2 regions of the Heyndrickxia sporothermodurans genome follow, and region 2 is predicted to be linked to the other one. Evidence: a T-box and tRNA genes for the amino acid it is inferred to sense, from the RefSeq annotation. Region 2 holds a T-box; the other holds one or more tRNA genes.
What was found. A T-box is a leader RNA that pairs with one kind of tRNA and senses whether it is charged. The one in region 2 lies ahead of ileS (isoleucine--tRNA ligase), so its partner is inferred to be a tRNA-Ile.
Positions count from the first base shown of each region.

Region 1: it has a tRNA-Ile gene. The T-box ahead of ileS (isoleucine--tRNA ligase) is inferred to sense a tRNA for this amino acid. The anticodon was not compared.

Region 1 is NZ_NAZB01000010.1:1,007-10,736, reverse strand. Features, by position in the region: gene B5V89_RS03680 (peptide ABC transporter substrate-binding protein) at 1-1,298, opposite strand, end outside; gene B5V89_RS03675 (DUF3899 domain-containing protein) at 1,624-1,959, shown strand; gene B5V89_RS03670 (MerR family transcriptional regulator) at 1,996-2,751, opposite strand; gene B5V89_RS03665 (DoxX family protein) at 2,889-3,260, shown strand; gene B5V89_RS03660 (YebC/PmpR family DNA-binding transcriptional regulator) at 3,291-4,010, opposite strand; gene nagE (N-acetylglucosamine-specific PTS transporter subunit IIBC) at 4,258-5,709, opposite strand; gene B5V89_RS03650 (PRD domain-containing protein) at 5,950-6,774, opposite strand; gene B5V89_RS03645 (PTS sugar transporter subunit IIA) at 6,813-7,307, opposite strand; gene B5V89_RS03640 (DUF3949 domain-containing protein) at 7,531-7,791, opposite strand; gene B5V89_RS03635 (gamma-type small acid-soluble spore protein) at 7,880-8,095, opposite strand; tRNA gene B5V89_RS03630 (tRNA-Ile) at 8,450-8,523, opposite strand; tRNA gene B5V89_RS03625 (tRNA-Gly) at 8,536-8,609, opposite strand; tRNA gene B5V89_RS03620 (tRNA-His) at 8,630-8,705, opposite strand; tRNA gene B5V89_RS03615 (tRNA-Trp) at 8,718-8,788, opposite strand; tRNA gene B5V89_RS03610 (tRNA-Tyr) at 8,792-8,875, opposite strand; tRNA gene B5V89_RS03605 (tRNA-Asp) at 8,912-8,988, opposite strand; tRNA gene B5V89_RS03600 (tRNA-Ser) at 9,008-9,100, opposite strand; tRNA gene B5V89_RS03595 (tRNA-Ile) at 9,107-9,180, opposite strand; tRNA gene B5V89_RS03590 (tRNA-Met) at 9,200-9,273, opposite strand; tRNA gene B5V89_RS03585 (tRNA-Ala) at 9,360-9,432, opposite strand; tRNA gene B5V89_RS03580 (tRNA-Pro) at 9,457-9,533, opposite strand; tRNA gene B5V89_RS03575 (tRNA-Arg) at 9,541-9,617, opposite strand; tRNA gene B5V89_RS03570 (tRNA-Leu) at 9,653-9,730, opposite strand, start outside.
Region 2 is NZ_NAZB01000011.1:194,072-203,801, reverse strand. Features, by position in the region: gene ftsZ (cell division protein FtsZ) at 1-998, shown strand, start outside; gene spoIIGA (sigma-E processing peptidase SpoIIGA) at 1,287-2,213, shown strand; gene sigE (RNA polymerase sporulation sigma factor SigE) at 2,280-2,999, shown strand; gene sigG (RNA polymerase sporulation sigma factor SigG) at 3,141-3,917, shown strand; gene B5V89_RS04820 (YlmC/YmxH family sporulation protein) at 4,075-4,350, shown strand; gene pgeF (peptidoglycan editing factor PgeF) at 4,510-5,337, shown strand; gene B5V89_RS04810 (YggS family pyridoxal phosphate-dependent enzyme) at 5,334-6,002, shown strand; gene B5V89_RS04805 (cell division protein SepF) at 6,018-6,455, shown strand; gene B5V89_RS04800 (YggT family protein) at 6,461-6,721, shown strand; gene B5V89_RS04795 (YlmH family RNA-binding protein) at 6,776-7,552, shown strand; gene B5V89_RS04790 (DivIVA domain-containing protein) at 7,771-8,277, shown strand; T-box leader at 8,332-8,567, shown strand; gene ileS (isoleucine--tRNA ligase) at 8,678-9,730, shown strand, end outside.

The DNA.
Region 1 (9,730 bases), on a different contig from region 2:
TTCGTTAATTTAATTGTTAATCCTGGTAAATTCTTTTGTAATTGATCCTTGAAGTATTCACTTGTTTTCTTCGCATTTTCTGTATCATCACTTAATAATTCAAGTGTTAAATCTTTAACTCCTAATTCTTTTAAGCCTTTTTCCCAATATTCTTTTGCTTTTGCTGTGTCAGTAGTTAGTAAATCTCCACTTGCATCACGGAAGTCTTTACCATCAGTAGGACTCTTCGCCACACCTTTAGGTACTAAACCGTTGCTTGGGAATGATCCATTTGAAAGGATAGTATCTGTGTATGCTTTTTTATCAAATGCCATAGCTAGTCCTTTACGAATATTTTCATTCGCTAAAGGTGTTTTCTTACCGTTACGAACTTGGTTGAATTTCAAATACCAAGAGCTTGATTCTACCATTTTTATTGTATCTTTATTGTTTGCATATTGTTTTGCAAATTCTGAACTTAATGCTGCTGTTAAGTCAGCTTTACCTGTGTTATATAGGTTAACAGCTGTATTTGGAGTTTTTGATACTTGTACATTTACTTCTTTTAATTTTACATTTTCTTTATCATAATAATTGTCATTTTTCACATATTTCCATGTTAAACCTGTTCCATCCCAATCTTTTAATACGAATGGACCATTTGCAAGCATATTGTCACTGTTTGTTCCGAATTTATCGCCTTTTTCCGTAACGAATTTTTCATTTAACGGAGCAAAAGTAGCAAACGCTAGTAATGAATCAAGATATGGAACTGCATTTTCTAGTGTAACTTTTAATGTATTGTCATCAACAGCTTGTACACCTAGTTGGTCAGGTTTTGCTTTTCCGTTCATAATTTCAGATGCATTTTTTACTACACCTTGAAACATGTACGCATATTGAGCACCTGTTTTAGGATCTACTGCTCTTCTCCAAGAGAAAACAAAATCTTTTGCTGTTACAGGGTCACCGTTAGACCATTTAGCATCTTTGCGAATTTTAAATGTATAAACTTTCCCATCTTTACTAATTTCAGGTTTTCCTTCTGCAAGTGCTGGTACCGGAACATCTTTGTCATTTAATGTATAAAGACCTTCTAATGTTTGTCCGAATACGATGAAACTTGCTTGGTCTGTTGCTAATGTTGGATCTCCTGTTGGGATTTCCGCAGTCTCAATCATATTGAGAACTTGGTCATTTTTTGACCCGCTATCGCCATTGCTTGAGCTTTTCTTATCGCTTCCCGCACCACATGCCGAAAGTACTAATGCAAGTGATAGGGCAATAGCAGTAAATAGATAAAATTTTGACTTTTTCATTTACTTGTCCCCTTTTTCTTTTATTGAAAAGATTCTAAAAAGCTTTTCTATTAATATTATATAATATTATTCTGATTTGTACATTATTTTAAAAAACATTTTTAACTTTTTTATGACATATTTATAGGCAAAATTACATTTATCTTCTATTTTTTACACTTTTCAATCGAAATATCGTTATAAATGTCGAAATATTGTTTTATATCAAAATAGTTTTAATTTCATTTCACAAAAGTTTTGTTTTAATTTTTATATTTTTTACTATATAATTTTCATTATCTTTATCTCCTCTTTTCCATTTCTTTTATTGAAAGGAATGATTCGATTGGTTAAAAAATATGTTATATGGGTGATTGTTTCACAAATAGTTGTCTTTCTGTTTTCTTTGGTCTTTTATCACTCCATTCATTTATTGGCATATATTAATGTTTCCTTTGTTGTCGGTGCTCTTCTTATATTAATAGCTTTAACAGGCTACATTATAAATAAAGGATTTTTTGATATTGTATTTGCTAGTTTTCAGCAAATGTTTAGTAAAATGAACGATGAAGAACGGAGACCATTGTCAAAATTAATTCCATTAAGGTACCATTTACCATTTACCGTGGGATTGGTTACGATTGTTTTAATGATCATTGCACTGTTCGTATATTATGGATAACAAAAAGGCGATTGGCGCACCAATCGCTTTTTTTGTTTACTTCTTAGTATAAATGCAAATCGCATCCCTCAAAAATTCGGTCATTCCTGGTTGCTTTTCATAGTATGATTTAAATCGTTCATCATCGACATACATTTGTGCAAGTCCTGCGTGGGCTTCTTTGCTGTATTCTTTCCAAGTAAAGGTCAACCATTGTTTATGCAAGTCTGCTGTTTTTTGTGCAAGCTCACTTGATGGATCACCCGTAGCGAAAGCTTCTACTAACGTTTCTATTACTTGTTTCTCTAGTTTTGTGAATCTTTCATATTGATCTTGAGTCATATTCATGAACTTTGCATTGGATTGGTCAATTGTTTCATTTCCGTACTTCTTTCGAACTTCATCACCGTATTTTTCTTCATTTTCCTCAATCATTTTTTTCTTAAAGCCCTCAAATTTCTCTTGATCCGTCATTTTTCTTCTCCCTTCCTTATAGCTAATCGTTTTATTTACATTTTCAATTAATAAATCTAGCTGTTTTCTTTTTTCGAGGAGTTTCTCACGATGATCCTTTAGTGCCTTTGTACTATCAAAGCCAGGAGTGTTCATGATCATTTTTATGTTTTCTAAACTAACACCTAATTCCCTGTAAAATAGAATTTGCTGCAGTCTGTCAACCTCAGTTTGCCCATAGATTCGATACCCTGATGAATTCATCCTTGCCGGCTTAAGAATGTCGATTTCATCATAATATCGAAGGGTTCTTGTACTAACTCCTGCTAATTTCGCTAGCTTTTGCACCGTATATTCCAACTTGATCACCTCCTCTTAATGTAAAGGTACACCTTTACGCAACGTTAATGTCAAATACTTTTTAATAAATTTTATAAGTAATACCCATTTTTTTGACATGGTTTGTCCTCTTATTCATATATTCAATTAAAGGAGGGATGACCATTCATACGAAAATCATTCGGTATTTAGTCGGTTATATTTTTATTACATCTGGAGTAATGAAAATAGTTAGTGAAGATTTGGGGAATTATTTTACTAGCTTAGGATTGCCTTACCCAATTTTACTAATGAATGCAGTAGCGATAATAGAACTTATTTGTGGAATCCTTATTTTAGCAAATAAATGGGTTAAACAAGCATCTATTCCGTTAATGGCCATTATGATTGCGGCAATCCTTTTAACAAAAGTGCCGATATTGCATACAGGATTGATTGCCTTTGCGTTCAATGCCAGGTTGGACATTATTATGCTGGGTCTATTAGCGATTCTTTACAAACAAGATATGAAAAACGTCCCTTTCAAATAACTGAAAGGGACGTGTAGAACAAATATAGTATTATTCGCTCAAATCTACATTATGATAAACTTGTTGAACATCTTCCAAATCCTCTAATACATCAATCATTTTTTCAAATTGTGCTTTTGCATCTTCTGGAAGTGTTATTTCGTTTTGGGCAAGCATAGTTAATTCAGCAACTGTAAATTCCGTGATTCCGGCACCTTTCAATGCTTCTTGTACGGCATGGAATTGATCAGGTTCGGCGTAGACAATGACAGAATCTTCTTCTTCAATAATGTCACGAACATCGATATCCGCTTCCATTAAAATTTCGAGTACTTCGTCCGCAGACTTTCCTTCAAGTCCGATCACAGCTGTTGCATCAAACATATATGCGACAGAACCACTGACACCCATATTACCGCCATTTTTACCAAAGGCTGCACGCACTTCTGATGCTGTCCGGTTCACATTATTTGTTAATGCATCGACGATAACCATTGAGCCATTTGGTCCAAAACCTTCGTAACGAAGCTCATCATAGTTTTCGTCTGAACCGCCTTTTGCTTTTTCAATTGCACGGTCGATAATATGTTTTGGTACGTTATATGTTTTCGCACGTTCAAGTACGAATTTTAATGCTTGGTTAGATTCAGGGTCTGGTTCACCTTGCTTTGCAGCTACATATATTTCACGACCGAATTTCGCATAGATACGACTTGTATTTGCGTCTTTTGATGCCTTTTTTTCTTTAATATTATTCCACTTACGTCCCATTATGAACACTCTCTTTCCACTTTAACTCTACTCAAAAATAGTAATACGAAATAAGCTACTTCATCAAGTTTTTTTCAAAATAGCTACAAGGGAACTTTTCCCATTACTCATCGCTATATTCTTCGTTTACTATTATACATTAAATGTAATAAAAGTATCGAGTAGTTAGCAAAAAAAGTAAGATCAAATGAATGGTGATGAAAAGAAGTGCAAAATCCATTTTAGATTTTGCACTTCTAGTAAACTATTAACCTTTTCTCATTCGATTAACTTCGTCAGCAACAAATTGTACGGATGTTCCAACAATTACCTGAATACTATGTGGACCAACAATATTAATCCCTGGTACTCCAGTTGCCTTAATCTTATTTTGGTCAACAGCGTTCATATCTTTTACTTCAACTCTTAAACGAGTTGTACAATTATCTACAGAAGTCACGTTCGCATCTCCGCCAAGACCTTCATAAATCTTAGTAGCCAATACTGTAAATTTATTATTTTTATCCGTTGCTGTACTTACTCCTTCATTGTCATCTACTATTTCTTCGCCTCTACCTGGAGTTGCCAAATTAAATTTCACAATAATAAAGCGGAATAAGAAGTAGTAAATAACCGCAAATACGAGACCTTGAACAATTAACATATAAGGTTGATTTGCAATTGGAATTTTCAAGCTTAATAAAAAGTCGACTAAACCTGCACTAAATCCGAACCCGGCTGTCCAATGGAATAGGGCGGCAATCATAAGTGATAGACCCGTTAAAATTGCATGGACAAAATACAAAGCTGGTGCAGCAAACATGAAAGCAAACTCAAGTGGTTCTGTAACACCAGTGAAAAATGCTGCGAATCCAGCGGCCATCATCAGGGCTGCTACCTGTTTCTTTTGCTTTGTTTTTGCTGTGTGGTACATTGCAAGGGCTGCTGCTGGTAAACCAAACATCATTACTGGGAAGAATCCTGCTTGATACATTCCAGTAACACCTTTCGTACCTTTGTTTGCCCAGAACTTGCCGATATCATCGATTCCTGCTACATCAAACCAGAAAACAGAGTTTAACGCATGGTGTAAGCCTGTTGGGATTAATAATCTGTTGAAGAATCCGTAAAGGCCCGCACCTGCAGCGCCTAATTTACTTATCGCTTCCCCGAATGAAACTAAACCTGTGAATACTACTGGCCAAACGAAAAACAAAATTACTGATACAACTAGCATAGAAACCGCTGTCATAATTGGAACTAAACGTTTTCCACTAAAGAAAGCCAATGCATCTGGTAATTGAACTTTACTAAATCGATTATACATATTTGCGGCAACAAGACCTGAAATAATACCAATGAACGCATTTCCTATTTTGGCAAAGGCAGGACTAACAGCTTTTGGATCAATGCTCTTTAACATTGCTACAGTATCTGTTGATAATAATGTTGTTACAACTAAATAAGCAACCAATCCACTTAGAGCCGCGGAACCATCTTTTTCTTTCGACATCCCTAAAGCAAGACCAACAGCAAATAGAATTGGAATGTTATCAATAATTGATTTTCCCGCACTAATTAAAAACGCGGCTGCCACATTTCCGGATCCCCAACCTGTAGGGTCAATCCAATAACCAATCCCCATCAATATAGCTGCTGCTGGTAATACAGCAACTGGTAACATCAATGATTTACCCATTCTTTGTAGATATTTCTTCATGGTAACTATTCCCCCCTAATAAAAACTTATCTGATTATTACTTAGTAGTTACTTCATCCGAACAAAACATTTTAATAAAAGAAGTTTTCTATAAAATAAAATGAATAAGAGAAAATACAAAAGATGGCACTTTCTATATAAAGAAGAATTCTATCAAATTATTAAAATGGTTCGTGATGTGAGTACTACTAATTACACTTCATTTCCCCTTTGCCTCACCTCCTTAAATTTTTTGATTTATTAACCCCACTGTTTTCTTAGTCTTTCAATATGGAGGGTAATATACCCTAGTTCATGTTCGGGCAAAGTGATGCGATATGAACTCAATATATTCTTTGCTATTTCTGTGGCACATTGATAGGACAGAGGAAATTTCTTTTTAATCATTTCAATCATTTCATTATCCATCGTATGGAGTTCATTTTGATTCATTCGCGTTAATGCAAATCGTAAATGTGTGATTAAGCGATGATAAGAGATATCGTCTTCATGAATATGGATGTTCAAAAACTCCGTTATTGTTTGAACAATATCTCTAATAATCGTAGTTTGAATAACGGTTTGACGCATATCGCCGCCCTGATCTTTCATTGTGTGAATATGGAGGGCGATATACGCAGCTTCATCAATGGGGAGTTCGATATTACATTTTTCTTTAATATATTTGATTGCCCAAAGACCGATTTCATACTCTTGTTTATAAAGTATTTTTATTTCATGTAATAACTTGTTTTTTAAATGAATGCCTTCCTGTTCTCTTTCTATCGCGAATGAAAGATGGTCGGTTAAGGCTATATGAATATGTTCATTTAACTTTGAACCAATATACTCTTCTGCATAAGTAATGATTTTTTCAGAGATGATAAAATGCTCTTCTGGGATTCGATTCAAAAGCTGTTGAAGTTTTTCATTTTCCTTCATGACAAATAGTTTTTCAATTTTTTGTTGATTGACAACATCATTTTTCTTTTTCCCATATACAATTCCTGTGCCAATTGCTATTTTCTCTTCCTGCCCATCCCTTACTACAACAGCATTATTATTTAGAATCTTTGATATCTTCATCGAGCCATCTCCTTGTTTTCACTATACGAAACAGTGTATTACTTATCGGAAGATGTTATCACTATCGTTTTTCCCTGTAAACCTTCCTTTTCTTCTGTAACAGTATACTGTTTCTTACCTTCCATACTATTAGTAATTACTATCGGGGTTATCGTGCTTTTGGCATTTTTCTTAATATATTCCCAATCCACTTCAATTAGTAGTTGCCCGGCAGAAACTTTGTCTCCATCCTTAACAGCCACATTAAATCCTTCTCCCTTTAAAGCAACCGTTTCTAATCCTACATGGATGAGTATTTCTGAACCATCATTTGCACGTATACCAACTGCATGCTTTGTTGGCGCAACCTGAATGACTGTTCCACTAGCAGGGGCATAGATATTTCCATTCGATGGTAGAATAGCGACCCCTTCCCCCATCATCTTTTGGCTAAAAACTGGATCTGGTACTTCTTCAATTGGAACAATTTGTCCATTAACTGGTGCATATATGTGTAATTCTTCTTTTTCTTTTTTAAAAAAATTAAATTTCATCGTAAGGACTCCTTTTTTCCTATGTTACAAATATTCATGGTTTAGCAAACAGTGATCAAATAAAACTATAAAAAGGCATGGCAGCACAATAAAAGGGTTAACCCTTTTACATACCACCATGCCTGATCGTATCAGTAACATGTGATCAATATCTTATTATTAGGTATATAGTAACATTCTCTCTACAAAAAGACAAGTAAGCGGTAACATTTTTTAAAACTTTTTATCCACGATAAGAATTTCGATGTCGTAGCTTGTAAATGAGTGCAGCGACTAAATTAGATGGCAGGTTCAAAAGATTGCCTTGAAGATTAAAATTTAGTTGTTCTTCCTCGAAGCTCATTTTTTCATACATTTCATTATGGTGCATATTTGCTTTCTTTTTTTGCTCCTTTATGGAAGAAATATTATTATACTCGATTGGGATCATTACGAGGAAATACAAAATTAAAACCGACCATATTATAATAAACGCGATATCCATACTACCACTCCTTTGTAGAAAATGATTGTTTCTACAATGTACTACGGATCGGGAAAGAAAATGTTTCATTCATTTAAATACATTTCTTTTATTTATTTGATCTCATGGATTCACTAATATTCCTTTTTACTTCCTCAACATTTGTATTACTGTATATACTTGTTCCATGACCGCCTGTTGTTTTAGCCAACCATTCCTTCACTTCATTATAAGACATGCCTGACTGCGCATTTTTTCTTTTCACGTCATCAATGCTTGTTCCAGCTACTGTAAATCCGCTATTATTACTTTGGTTTTCGCTCATAATATCCCTCCTAATACTATTTTCCATCATCAATATATTTTTATACTGTTGTCTTAGATATGCTCATAAAGTTTGTTGTTTATGAAAAAACAATGTCCGTTCCTTTCCGCTGCAGGAGCTTGCTTTTTCGCGGTGAGAAGTCGAGCCTCCTCGGCGCTACTGCGCCTGTGGGGTCACGACCTTTCCTCTATGTCCCGCAGGAGTCAAGCTCCTTCCGCTCCAATCCACTCAGCATTTTTAATATTATTTTGTGTTTAAAGAAAAACAACAATTTATCAGAAAAGAAGCTAAAGTACACAAAAAACTAGCTAAAATATGTAGCTAGTTTTTTTTAATAAAGAATATTTTTTTGAATGGGCCTAAATGGACTCGAACCATCGACCTCACGCTTATCAGGCGTGCGCTCTAACCAGCTGAGCTATAGGCCCTTTATGTAAATTTGGAGCGGGTGATGAGAATCGAACTCACGACAACAGCTTGGAAGGCTGTAGTTTTACCACTAAACTACACCCGCAAATATAAAATAATTTTCTATGGGGCGGCTGATGGGAATCGAACCCACGAATGTCGGAACCACAATCCGATGCGTTAACCACTTCGCCACAGCCGCCATAATAATTGACAGGGGTAGTAGGAATCGAACCCACATCAAAGGTTTTGGAGACCTTCGTTTTACCATTAAACTATACCCCTAACTGGTGGAGGGGGACGGATTCGAACCGCCGAACCCTAAGGAGCGGATTTACAGTCCGCCGCGTTTAGCCACTTCGCTACCCCTCCGATAAAGATAGTTATTAAGGGATAAATGATATTTAATGGCGGTCCGGACGGGACTCGAACCCGCGACCTCCTGCGTGACAGGCAGGCATTCTAACCAGCTGAACTACCGGACCGATTTATAAGTTACTTTTATGGCGGAGGAAGAGGGATTCGAACCCCCGCGCGGTGTAACCCGCCTGTCGGTTTTCAAGACCGATCCCTTCAGCCAGACTTGGGTATTCCTCCACTTTATGGACCCTGTAGGACTCGAACCTACGACCGGACGGTTATGAGCCGTCTGCTCTAACCAGCTGAGCTAAGGGTCCATCATTATTTATAATTTTATAGCGGCGGAGGGGATCGAACCCCCGACCTTACGGGTATGAACCGTACGCTCTAGCCAGCTGAGCTACACCGCCATGATAAGAAAAGCGCAAGCGCCTTGATTAGGCGCTGGAGCTGGACAGAAATGAAATGTCATGCTTTCATTTTCCTTTTAAAAAAATGGAGCCTAGCGGGATCGAACCGCTGACCTCCTGCGTGCAAAGCAGGCGCTCTCCCAGCTGAGCTAAGGCCCCATCATACTATTTGTATATTTTGAATGGTCGGGAAGACAGGATTCGAACCTGCGACCCCATGGTCCCAAACCATGTGCTCTACCAAGCTGAGCTACTTCCCGTACTAAATGGCGCGCCCGAGAGGAGTCGAACCCCTAACCTTTTGATCCGTAGTCAAACGCTCTATCCAATTGAGCTACGGGCGCATATTATGAAAGTTATTTTGCTTCGTAAAAAACTTTGGTGCCGAGGACCGGAATCGAACCGGTACGGTAGTCACCTACCGCAGGATTTTAAGTCCTGTGCGTCTGCCAGTTCC
Region 2 (9,730 bases):
CTCTAAACCTATCAAAAGCCGAAATAAAAATGCAAATTGGTGCAAAGCTTACTAGAGGTTTAGGTGCTGGTGCTAATCCGGAAGTTGGGAAAAAAGCAGCTGAAGAGAGTAAGGAACAAATTGAGGAAGCTCTTAGAGGAGCAGATATGGTATTTGTAACCGCCGGAATGGGTGGTGGAACTGGTACTGGAGCTGCACCTGTAATAGCGCAAATAGCAAAAGACTTAGGAGCATTAACTGTTGGTGTTGTTACTAGACCATTTACTTTCGAAGGTCGAAAACGTGCAACACAAGCAGCCGGTGGTATTGCTGCAATGAAAGAAGCGGTTGATACACTCATCGTAATCCCTAATGATCGCTTGTTGGAAATTGTTGACAAAAGCACACCGATGTTAGAGGCTTTCCGTGAAGCCGATAATGTATTACGTCAAGGTGTTCAAGGTATATCAGATTTAATTGCTACACCGGGACTAATCAACCTCGATTTTGCCGATGTTAAAACAATTATGACAAATAAGGGATCAGCCCTCATGGGAATTGGGATCGCTACTGGGGAAAACCGTGCGACTGAAGCAGCGAAAAAGGCAATTTCTTCTCCACTATTAGAAAAATCAATTGAAGGTGCCCAAGGCGTCTTGATGAACATTACAGGTGGGGTGAATTTAAGCTTGTATGAGGTTCAAGAGGCAGCTGATATTGTAGCATCTGCATCGGATCAGGAAGTAAATATGATATTTGGATCTGTCATTAACGATAGTTTAAAAGATGAAATTATCGTAACAGTTATTGCAACAGGCTTTAATGAGACGGCACCACAGCCTCAACAAACACGCCCTTCATTTGGAACAGGACAACCAAAACAAAATGTTGCTCAAACTGTGAAGCGCGAACCGAAACGTGAAGAAATTCAAGAGTCAGTTCGCAGCAATAATCAACATGCTGAAGATACGTTAGATATCCCAACATTTTTAAGAAATAGAAATCGCAGAAACCAATAATAATTACTAACCGGATAAGGAAACTTATCCGGTTTTATTTATTTTTGGCCACGACCCACTAAAAGCGAGTACAGGGCAGAAGAAATCAACAATCTGGTATAACCTTTTATTTTAAATAAAATTCCTCAATTTAAAAGTACAAACATTCCTTTGGTAAATCATATCTTTCATTTGACAAAATTCGTAATAAACATTGAAAACTTCTCTAATTTCACGCACAAAAAATGACACACTTTTAACGAGTATGTACGATACAATCAAACTACCACATCAAATGGGGGGATATAATTGGTTGTCTATATGGACGTTATATGGCTACTAAACTTACTTGTTGACTCGATGCTTCTGTGGTTGACAGCCATTATATTAAAACGTCGGATCTCTATATGGAGGATATTTATTGGAGGGTTTATTGGCTCATTACTCATTATTATGAGTCTTACACCATTTTCTTCTTATGCAGGTCATCCAATAGTGAAATTAGCATTTTCCATTTTAATAGTATACTCCACATTTGGGTTTAAACGTTTGAAGTATTTTTTTTCAAACCTCTTAACATTTTATTTTGTTACATTTTTGATTGGGGGATTGTTAATTGGAACCCATTATTTCATTCATTTTGACTTTCAATTAAAGAATTCGGTATTGCTTGCGAGTGTAAAAGGGTTTGGTGATCCTATTAGCTGGCTATTCGTCCTCTTTGGTTTGCCGATCGCATGGTACTTTTCAAAACAAAGAATTGAAGATTTTGAAATGGCGAATATTCAATATGATCAATTAGTTGACGTGAAAATAACAATAAACGGAATTTCTTTGCAATTAAAGGGGCTAATCGATAGTGGAAACCAATTATACGATCCGTTATCAAAACAGCCGGTAATGATTGTTTCGATACAGCATGCATTAGATCAGTTTCCGATAGAAATTAAGGAAATTACTGATCATTCAGATCGATTTCTTCAAGGAAAGACAACATTGCCTTCTGAATGGAGTGAAAAAATCCGCTTCATCCCAGCTAAAGTCGTCGGGAAAAGCAACCAATTATTATTAGCTTATAAACCAGACAATCTGATTATTGAGAAGGAATACGAAAGTTGGATCGTAAAGAAGGCGCTTATTTCTTTTACAAATCAACGTTTATCAAGTGATGACATGTTTCAATGTATTGTTCATCCAAAAATGTTAACTGGGATACCAATCCAATCCGCATCGTAACGAAAAGATTAAATAAGGTATTATTACTATACTCCTAACATCAATCATTTAGAAGGGGGACTAAACGTGAAAAATTTTCGAATAAAATTATCCTATTTTTGGTACAAAATTTTAATTAAACTGGGGATTAAAACAGATGAGATTTATTATATAGGCGGAAGTGAGGCGCTTCCTCCGCCGTTAACGAAAGAAGAAGAAGAAGTATTAATCGAGAAGCTTCCCAAAGGTGATATGGCAGCAAGATCGTTATTAATTGAGCGAAATTTACGATTAGTTGTCTATATTGCCCGAAAGTTTGAAAATACAGGCATAAATATTGAGGACCTGATCAGCATTGGAACAATTGGTCTTATCAAAGCGGTAAATACATTTAATCCTGAGAAAAAAATAAAACTGGCAACCTATGCATCCCGCTGTATTGAAAATGAAATATTAATGTATTTGCGCCGAAATAATAAAATTCGTTCGGAAGTATCTTTCGATGAACCGCTTAATATTGATTGGGACGGAAATGAATTATTACTATCCGATGTACTTGGAACAGAGGAGGATATTATCACGAAGGATCTTGAAGCAAATGTCGATAAAAAACTATTATTCAGTGCATTACATCAGTTAACACCTAGAGAGAAGCAAATAATGGAACTTCGCTTTGGCTTGCAAGGTGGAGAAGAGAAAACACAAAAGGACGTAGCTGATATGCTAGGGATTTCACAATCGTATATTTCACGACTTGAGAAAAGAATTATAAAAAGGTTAAAAAAGGAGTTTAATAAAATGGTTTAAAAAATTTTTTTTAAATAAAACCTTTTCGCATCAATAATTTTGCAAAGAAGAGGCCTTACTCAAATTTCTACCCATGCATAATTTTCCCACCCGCGGAGATACTTAATTTTGAACAGCAGCTCCTATGAGGAGGGAAATGACTTGAAGAGGAATAAAGTAGAAATTTGTGGGGTAGATACATCTAAACTTCCTGTGCTAAAAAACGAAGAGATGCGAGAATTATTGAAAAAAATGCATGAAGGTGATTTACATGCAAGAGAAAAACTTGTAAACGGCAATTTACGACTCGTATTAAGTGTAATCCAACGCTTTAATAATCGTGGTGAATATGTCGATGACCTCTTTCAGGTCGGTTGTATTGGACTTATGAAATCTATTGATAATTTTGATTTAAGTCAGAATGTAAGATTTTCAACTTATGCTGTACCGATGATTATAGGAGAAATAAGAAGATATTTGCGTGATAATAATCCAATTCGTGTCTCAAGGTCACTTCGTGATATAGCTTATAAAGCTCTCCAAGTACGTGAGAAACTAATGAGCAAAACTTCACGGGAACCTACAGCCGAAGAAATTGCTAAAGTATTGGAAGTACCCCATGAAGAAATTGTTTTTGCATTAGATGCCATCCAAGACCCTGTATCATTGTTTGAACCTATTTATAATGATGGAGGGGACCCTATTTATGTGATGGACCAACTTGGGGATGAAAAGAACCGCGATACACAATGGGTAGAAGAAATTGCTTTACAAGAGGGGTTGCGAAGATTAAATGATCGCGAAAAAATGATTATTCGTAAGCGTTTCTTTCAAGGAAAAACACAAATGGAAGTGGCGGAGGAAATTGGTATTTCCCAAGCGCAAGTATCTCGATTAGAAAAAGCGGCAATTAAACAAATGAATAAGAATATACAATAGGTGGACAAGTATCCTGGGAATTCACAGGATACTTGTCCATAATTTATTTCTATAACGAATCCAATAGTTTTCTTCTTAAAATGTCCTTCCAATGCATATACATGTATTATAATTTGTGCACTTGTTAATAAGCCATGACTTGATGGAGGGGTTATCAATGGTTCGTATTTCAGAATTTCAAGTAAAAGATGTAGTCAGTATATCGGACGGGCGGAAATTAGGAAACATCGGAGATATAGATATAAATTTGGATACCGGGAAAATTGATAGTATTATTGTAGGTGGGTCGGGAAAGGTTTTTGGCTTTTTCGGAAAAGATGAAGAATTTATTATACCTTGGAGCAATATTGTCAAAATCGGAGCGGATGTAATATTAGTTCGTTTCCGTGATCAAAACTATATGCAACAACAATTACAGGAACCTAAACAATAATAATATCTTTATTTATCAAGCTTATCTAATTGAAGGAGGGATAAGCTTCTTTTTTTTTAGTTTTTTAATTTAAGATGTAACTGAATTATAAAATGAACATAAGCTGAATTTATGATACACTATTAAAAAGAATCTTTCGGAAAATATAGGAGTAAATATATGTTTGAGCCATTTCAAAAAAAGGAAAAAGAATATTTTATTATAGAGAGCTGGAATCGACTAAATTCAAACTTAATTGCCGGATTTACAACGAAAAATGGCGGGAAGAGTAAAAATGAATTTCAAACGTTAAATTGTGGATTTCATGTTGGTGATGCATTAACTGATGTTCAGCAAAATCGTCAGTTATTATCTACAAAGCTTGATTTCGATATTAATAGCTGGGTTGGAGCGGAGCAAACGCACGGTTGTCGAATCGCGAAAGTAGGCGAATCTGAAGCAGGAAAAGGTGCTCTTGATTATGAAAGTAGTCTCCAAAATACAGATGGTCTTTATACTGAAGAAAAAAATACATTGCTAACACTGTGTTTTGCGGATTGTGTTCCTCTTTATTTTTTTGCTCCGGACTATAATATGATTGGTATTGCCCATGCAGGATGGAAAGGTACGGTTGATGGGATCGGTAAGAAAATGGTGGAAAAATGGACGAGTGAAGGAATAGCTGTACAACATATCCAAGCAGTCATTGGTCCTTCTATTTGCAAAGATTGTTATGTTGTTGATAACCGGGTAATTGCTAAAGTAAACAACTGGATGAAACCGAATATTGAAATGCCATATGAAGAAATAACTCCAGGGCAGTTTAAACTAGATTTAAAAAAATTGAATCAGTTTATCCTTGAATTATCGGGTATTCCCCCTGAAAATATTTATTTAACGAACTATTGTACAAGATGTGATCAAGATGAATTTTTTTCACATCGACGTGATTATGGAAAAACAGGAAGAATGTTAAGTTTTATTGGTTTGAAAGGAGCTTCTTCATGAAAGTGTCTGAAAATCTTTCAATTATTAAAGAAAATATTGATATCGCATGTAAAAAGTCTGGGAGAAATCCTGATGAAGTAACTATTATTGCAGTAACTAAATATGTAACGACTGAACGTGCGGAAGAAGCGGTAGAAACAGGTATTGTTAATTTAGGTGAAAATCGTGACACAGGTTTAATTGAAAAGTGGGATGCGCTTAAAGAACGTGCAATATGGCATTTTATTGGAACTCTCCAAACACGCAAAGTGAAAAATATTATTGATAAAGTAGCGTACATTCATTCTCTTGATCGACTGTCTTTAGCGGAAGAAATTAATAAAAGGGCTGAAAAGCAAATCTCCTGTTTCATTCAAGTAAATGTTTCTGGAGAAGATTCTAAACATGGTATTAATCCTGAAGATGTGATAAGTTTTATTCATAATTTAAAAAATTTAAATAAAATAAAAGTCGTTGGATTAATGACGATGGCACCTTTAACAGAGGATGAAGCAAGCATTCGTCGGTGCTTTCGTGGATTAAAAGAATTGCAAAATAAAGTCCAAGCCTTACAACTTGAGTATGCTCCATGTAATGAATTATCTATGGGAATGTCAAATGACTACACAATTGCTATTGAAGAAGGGGCGACTTTTGTAAGAATAGGTACATCATTAGTTGGATAAAATGGAGGTGTTCGTATGGGATTGAAAACGAAGTTGAAATCATTTTTTTTATTGGATGATGAATATGAATATACTGAAGACGAAAAGCTGGATAATGAAATGGAACCTGAGCAGTATCCAAAGACGCAACAACAAAAGCAAAATGTTGTCAGCTTACAAAGTGTTCAAAAATCTTCAAAAGTTATATTGGTTGAACCACGAGTTTATGCCGAGGCACAAGAAATTGCTGATCATTTAAAAAATAGACGGGCAGTAGTTGTGAATTTACAAAGGATTGATCGTGATCAAGCAAAACGAATTATCGATTTTTTAAGTGGAACTGTTTATGCTATTGGTGGAGATATTCAAAGAATTGGAACAGATATATTTTTGAGTACGCCAGATAATGTAGAAGTTTCGGGAAATATTACTGACTTAATTCAGCAAAATGATTTTGATTCGAGGTGGTCTTAAGTAGAATGGATATTTTGTTTGGAATTTTAATTAAAGCTATTGAGATTTATACATACATAATTATTATTTATATATTTATGTCATGGTTTAATGCGCAACAATCTTCAATTGGTCAAATGTTCGCACGCATATGTGAACCGTATTTAGAACAATTTCGTCGCATTATTCCACCATTTGGAATGATTGATTTTTCACCAATTATCGCTATTATTGTGTTAAATCTTGCTGGAAGAGGGGTAAGGGCACTATATTTTTGGATTATTTAGGTAGTGCCTACGAACCTTTATCTATTTTTGACTATTAACGTTTTAGGGGATTTTATGGATAATATTTATCAACATTTTAGACCGGAAGAGAAAGAATTTATTGATCAAGTTGTCAATTGGAAACAATATGTTGAAGACTGTTATGCACCAAAGCTAACCGATTTTTTAGATCCGAGACAAATTCATATTGTTCAATCGATTATTGGTATAGGACAACAGGTGAGGGTACATGTATTCGGAGGCCATGAGTTTTGTGAAAGAAAAAGGGTTCTACTCTATCCCGATTATTATACTCCCGCCGACGAAGACTTCCAAATTGCTTTATTTGAAATAAAATATCCTAGTAAATTTGTTACGATTACACACCGTCAAGTACTTGGCACCCTTATGTCTTTAGGAGTTAAAAGGGAAAAATTCGGGGACATCCTTATCGGTGGTCATCGGATCCAATTTTTCATTGTTAAAGAATTAAAAGATTATATAAAACTAGAATTTTGCCAGGTCGGGAAAATTTCGATCGAATTATTGGAAATGAATATGAATGAAATGATTTCAATAGGTGAAACATGGCATGAACAACAAACAACTGTTAGCTCTTTAAGATTAGATGCTGTTATATCATCAATTTATAACATTTCCAGACAGAAAGCCCAAACACTTATTCAACATGGACAAGTAAAAGTAAATTGGAGGATGACTGAGCAAACTTCGTTTATTTGTGATGAAGGTGATATGATCTCGGCAAGAGGTTATGGTAGAAGCAAAATTATTGTCATTGATGGCCAAACAAGAAAAGAAAAATGGCGAATACTGGTGGGCGTAATGAAATAATTTGATAAATTTGCAGGAAAATCCCCACAAACTGTCGAAAAAAAGTATAATAAGTTAAAAGCGGAAGTGCCTCTGTCAGCCCCGACAAGCAAATGTTCTAAACCAAAGGAAGTCCGCAATTTGTCTTCATTTGGTTTAGGTTATTTGACCTCGAGGGGCTAGGCACTGAAGCTGGATAAGAGAAAAGCGGAAGATTAAAACTTACTGGAGGTGGCAAGATGCCTTTAACACCATTGGATATACATAATAAGGAATTTAGTAAAGGCTTTCGCGGGTATGACGAAGATGAAGTGAACGAATTCCTTGATCAAGTCATCAAAGACTACGAGCTGATTATACGTGAAAAGAAAGAACTAGAAGAAAAGCTTTCTTCGCTAAATGAACGTCTAGGACATTTTACGAATATTGAAGAAACATTAAATAAATCTATCGTCGTTGCCCAGGAAGCAGCGGAGGAAGTCCGCGGTAATGCACAAAAAGAAGCAAAGCTGATTATTAGAGAATCTGAAAAAAATGCGGATCGTATAGTGAATGAAGCATTATCAAAAGCTCGGAAAATTGCCTTAGAAATTGAAGAGCTTAAAAAGCAATCAAAAGTATTTCGAACTCGTTTCAAAATGCTCATAGAAGCTCAATTAGATTTACTTAAGAATGATGATTGGGATAATTTAATGGAATTTGATATCGATGCTACAGAATTAAATATTGAAGAAGAAATTAAATAATCTTGAATCTTGACGAAATGAAATTGTATCACATATAATTTATATCAAATATATACACAAACGATGACAGGGACAGTACAATTGTTCAACGTCTTATTATAATAAGCGAACCAAGGATAGTGGAAGCTTGGTATAAGCGAATAATTGGAAAATCACCCTAGAGTTCTTGTATTGAACATCAAGTTGGTAAGTAGATACAAGCGATTCATTCACGATACGAATGTGTAAGTGGATATCCATTAATGATATCTATTAGGGTGGTACCGCGGGAAAGTCTTCTCGTCCCTTCCAGGGATGAGAAGGCTTTTTCTATTTATTTGTATGGCACCTTAGTTAATTGTCAATAAATAGAGGAAATCATTAAACTTGTAACGGAGTCAAATAATTAGGAGGAAAAGACATGGATTATAAAGATACGCTATTAATGCCAAAAACAGAATTTCCGATGCGTGGAAATCTCCCAAAAAGAGAACCAGAAATCCAAGCAAAATGGGAAGAAATGAATATTTATCAAAAAGTTCAAGACAAAACTAAAGGCAGACCGCTTTTTGTTCTTCACGATGGACCACCATATGCCAATGGAGATCTTCATATGGGTCATGCATTAAATAAAACATTAAAAGACTTTATCGTCCGCTACAAATCAATGACCGGCTATCAAGCTCCATATGTTCCTGGCTGGGACACACATGGTCTTCCAATTGAACAGGCGTTAACGAATAAAGGTGTAAAAAGAAAAGAAATGACAATCGCAGAATTCCGGCAATTATGTGCTGAATATGCATATCAGCAAGTAGATAATCAACGGACAGCATTTAAACGTTTAGGTGTTCGTGGTGATTGGGAAAATCCATATTTAACATTAAAACCTGAATATGAGGCACAACAAATTAAAGTTTTCGGAGAAATGGCGAAGAAAGGCTATATTTATAAAGGACTGAAACCAGTTTACTGGTCTCCGTCAAGCGAATCGGCTTTAGCGGAAGCGGAAATAGAATACCAAGATAAACGTTCAGCTTCTATTTATGTAGCATTTGAAGTAAAAGATGGAAAAGGTGTATTAGATAATGAAACAAAAATTATCATTTGGACAACAACACCTTGGACAATTCCCGCTAACCTTGGAATTACCGTTCATCCGGAACTAAAATATGTAGTTGTAAATGTAGCAAATGAAAAATATTTAGTTGCTGAAGCGCTTCTTGAAGAAGTATCCGAAGTTTTAGAATGGAATTCACCACAAATTGTTAAAACGGTTCTCGGTAAAGAATTAGAATATATTTTAGCGAAACATCCATTCTATGATCGTGATTCATTAGTTATGTTAGGCGAACATGTTACGACAGATTCCGGTACGGGTTGTGTTCATACTGCGCCCGGACATGGGGAAGATGACTTTCTTGTAGGGAAAAAATATGGTTTGGACGTTTTATGTCCTGTTGATGATAAAGGT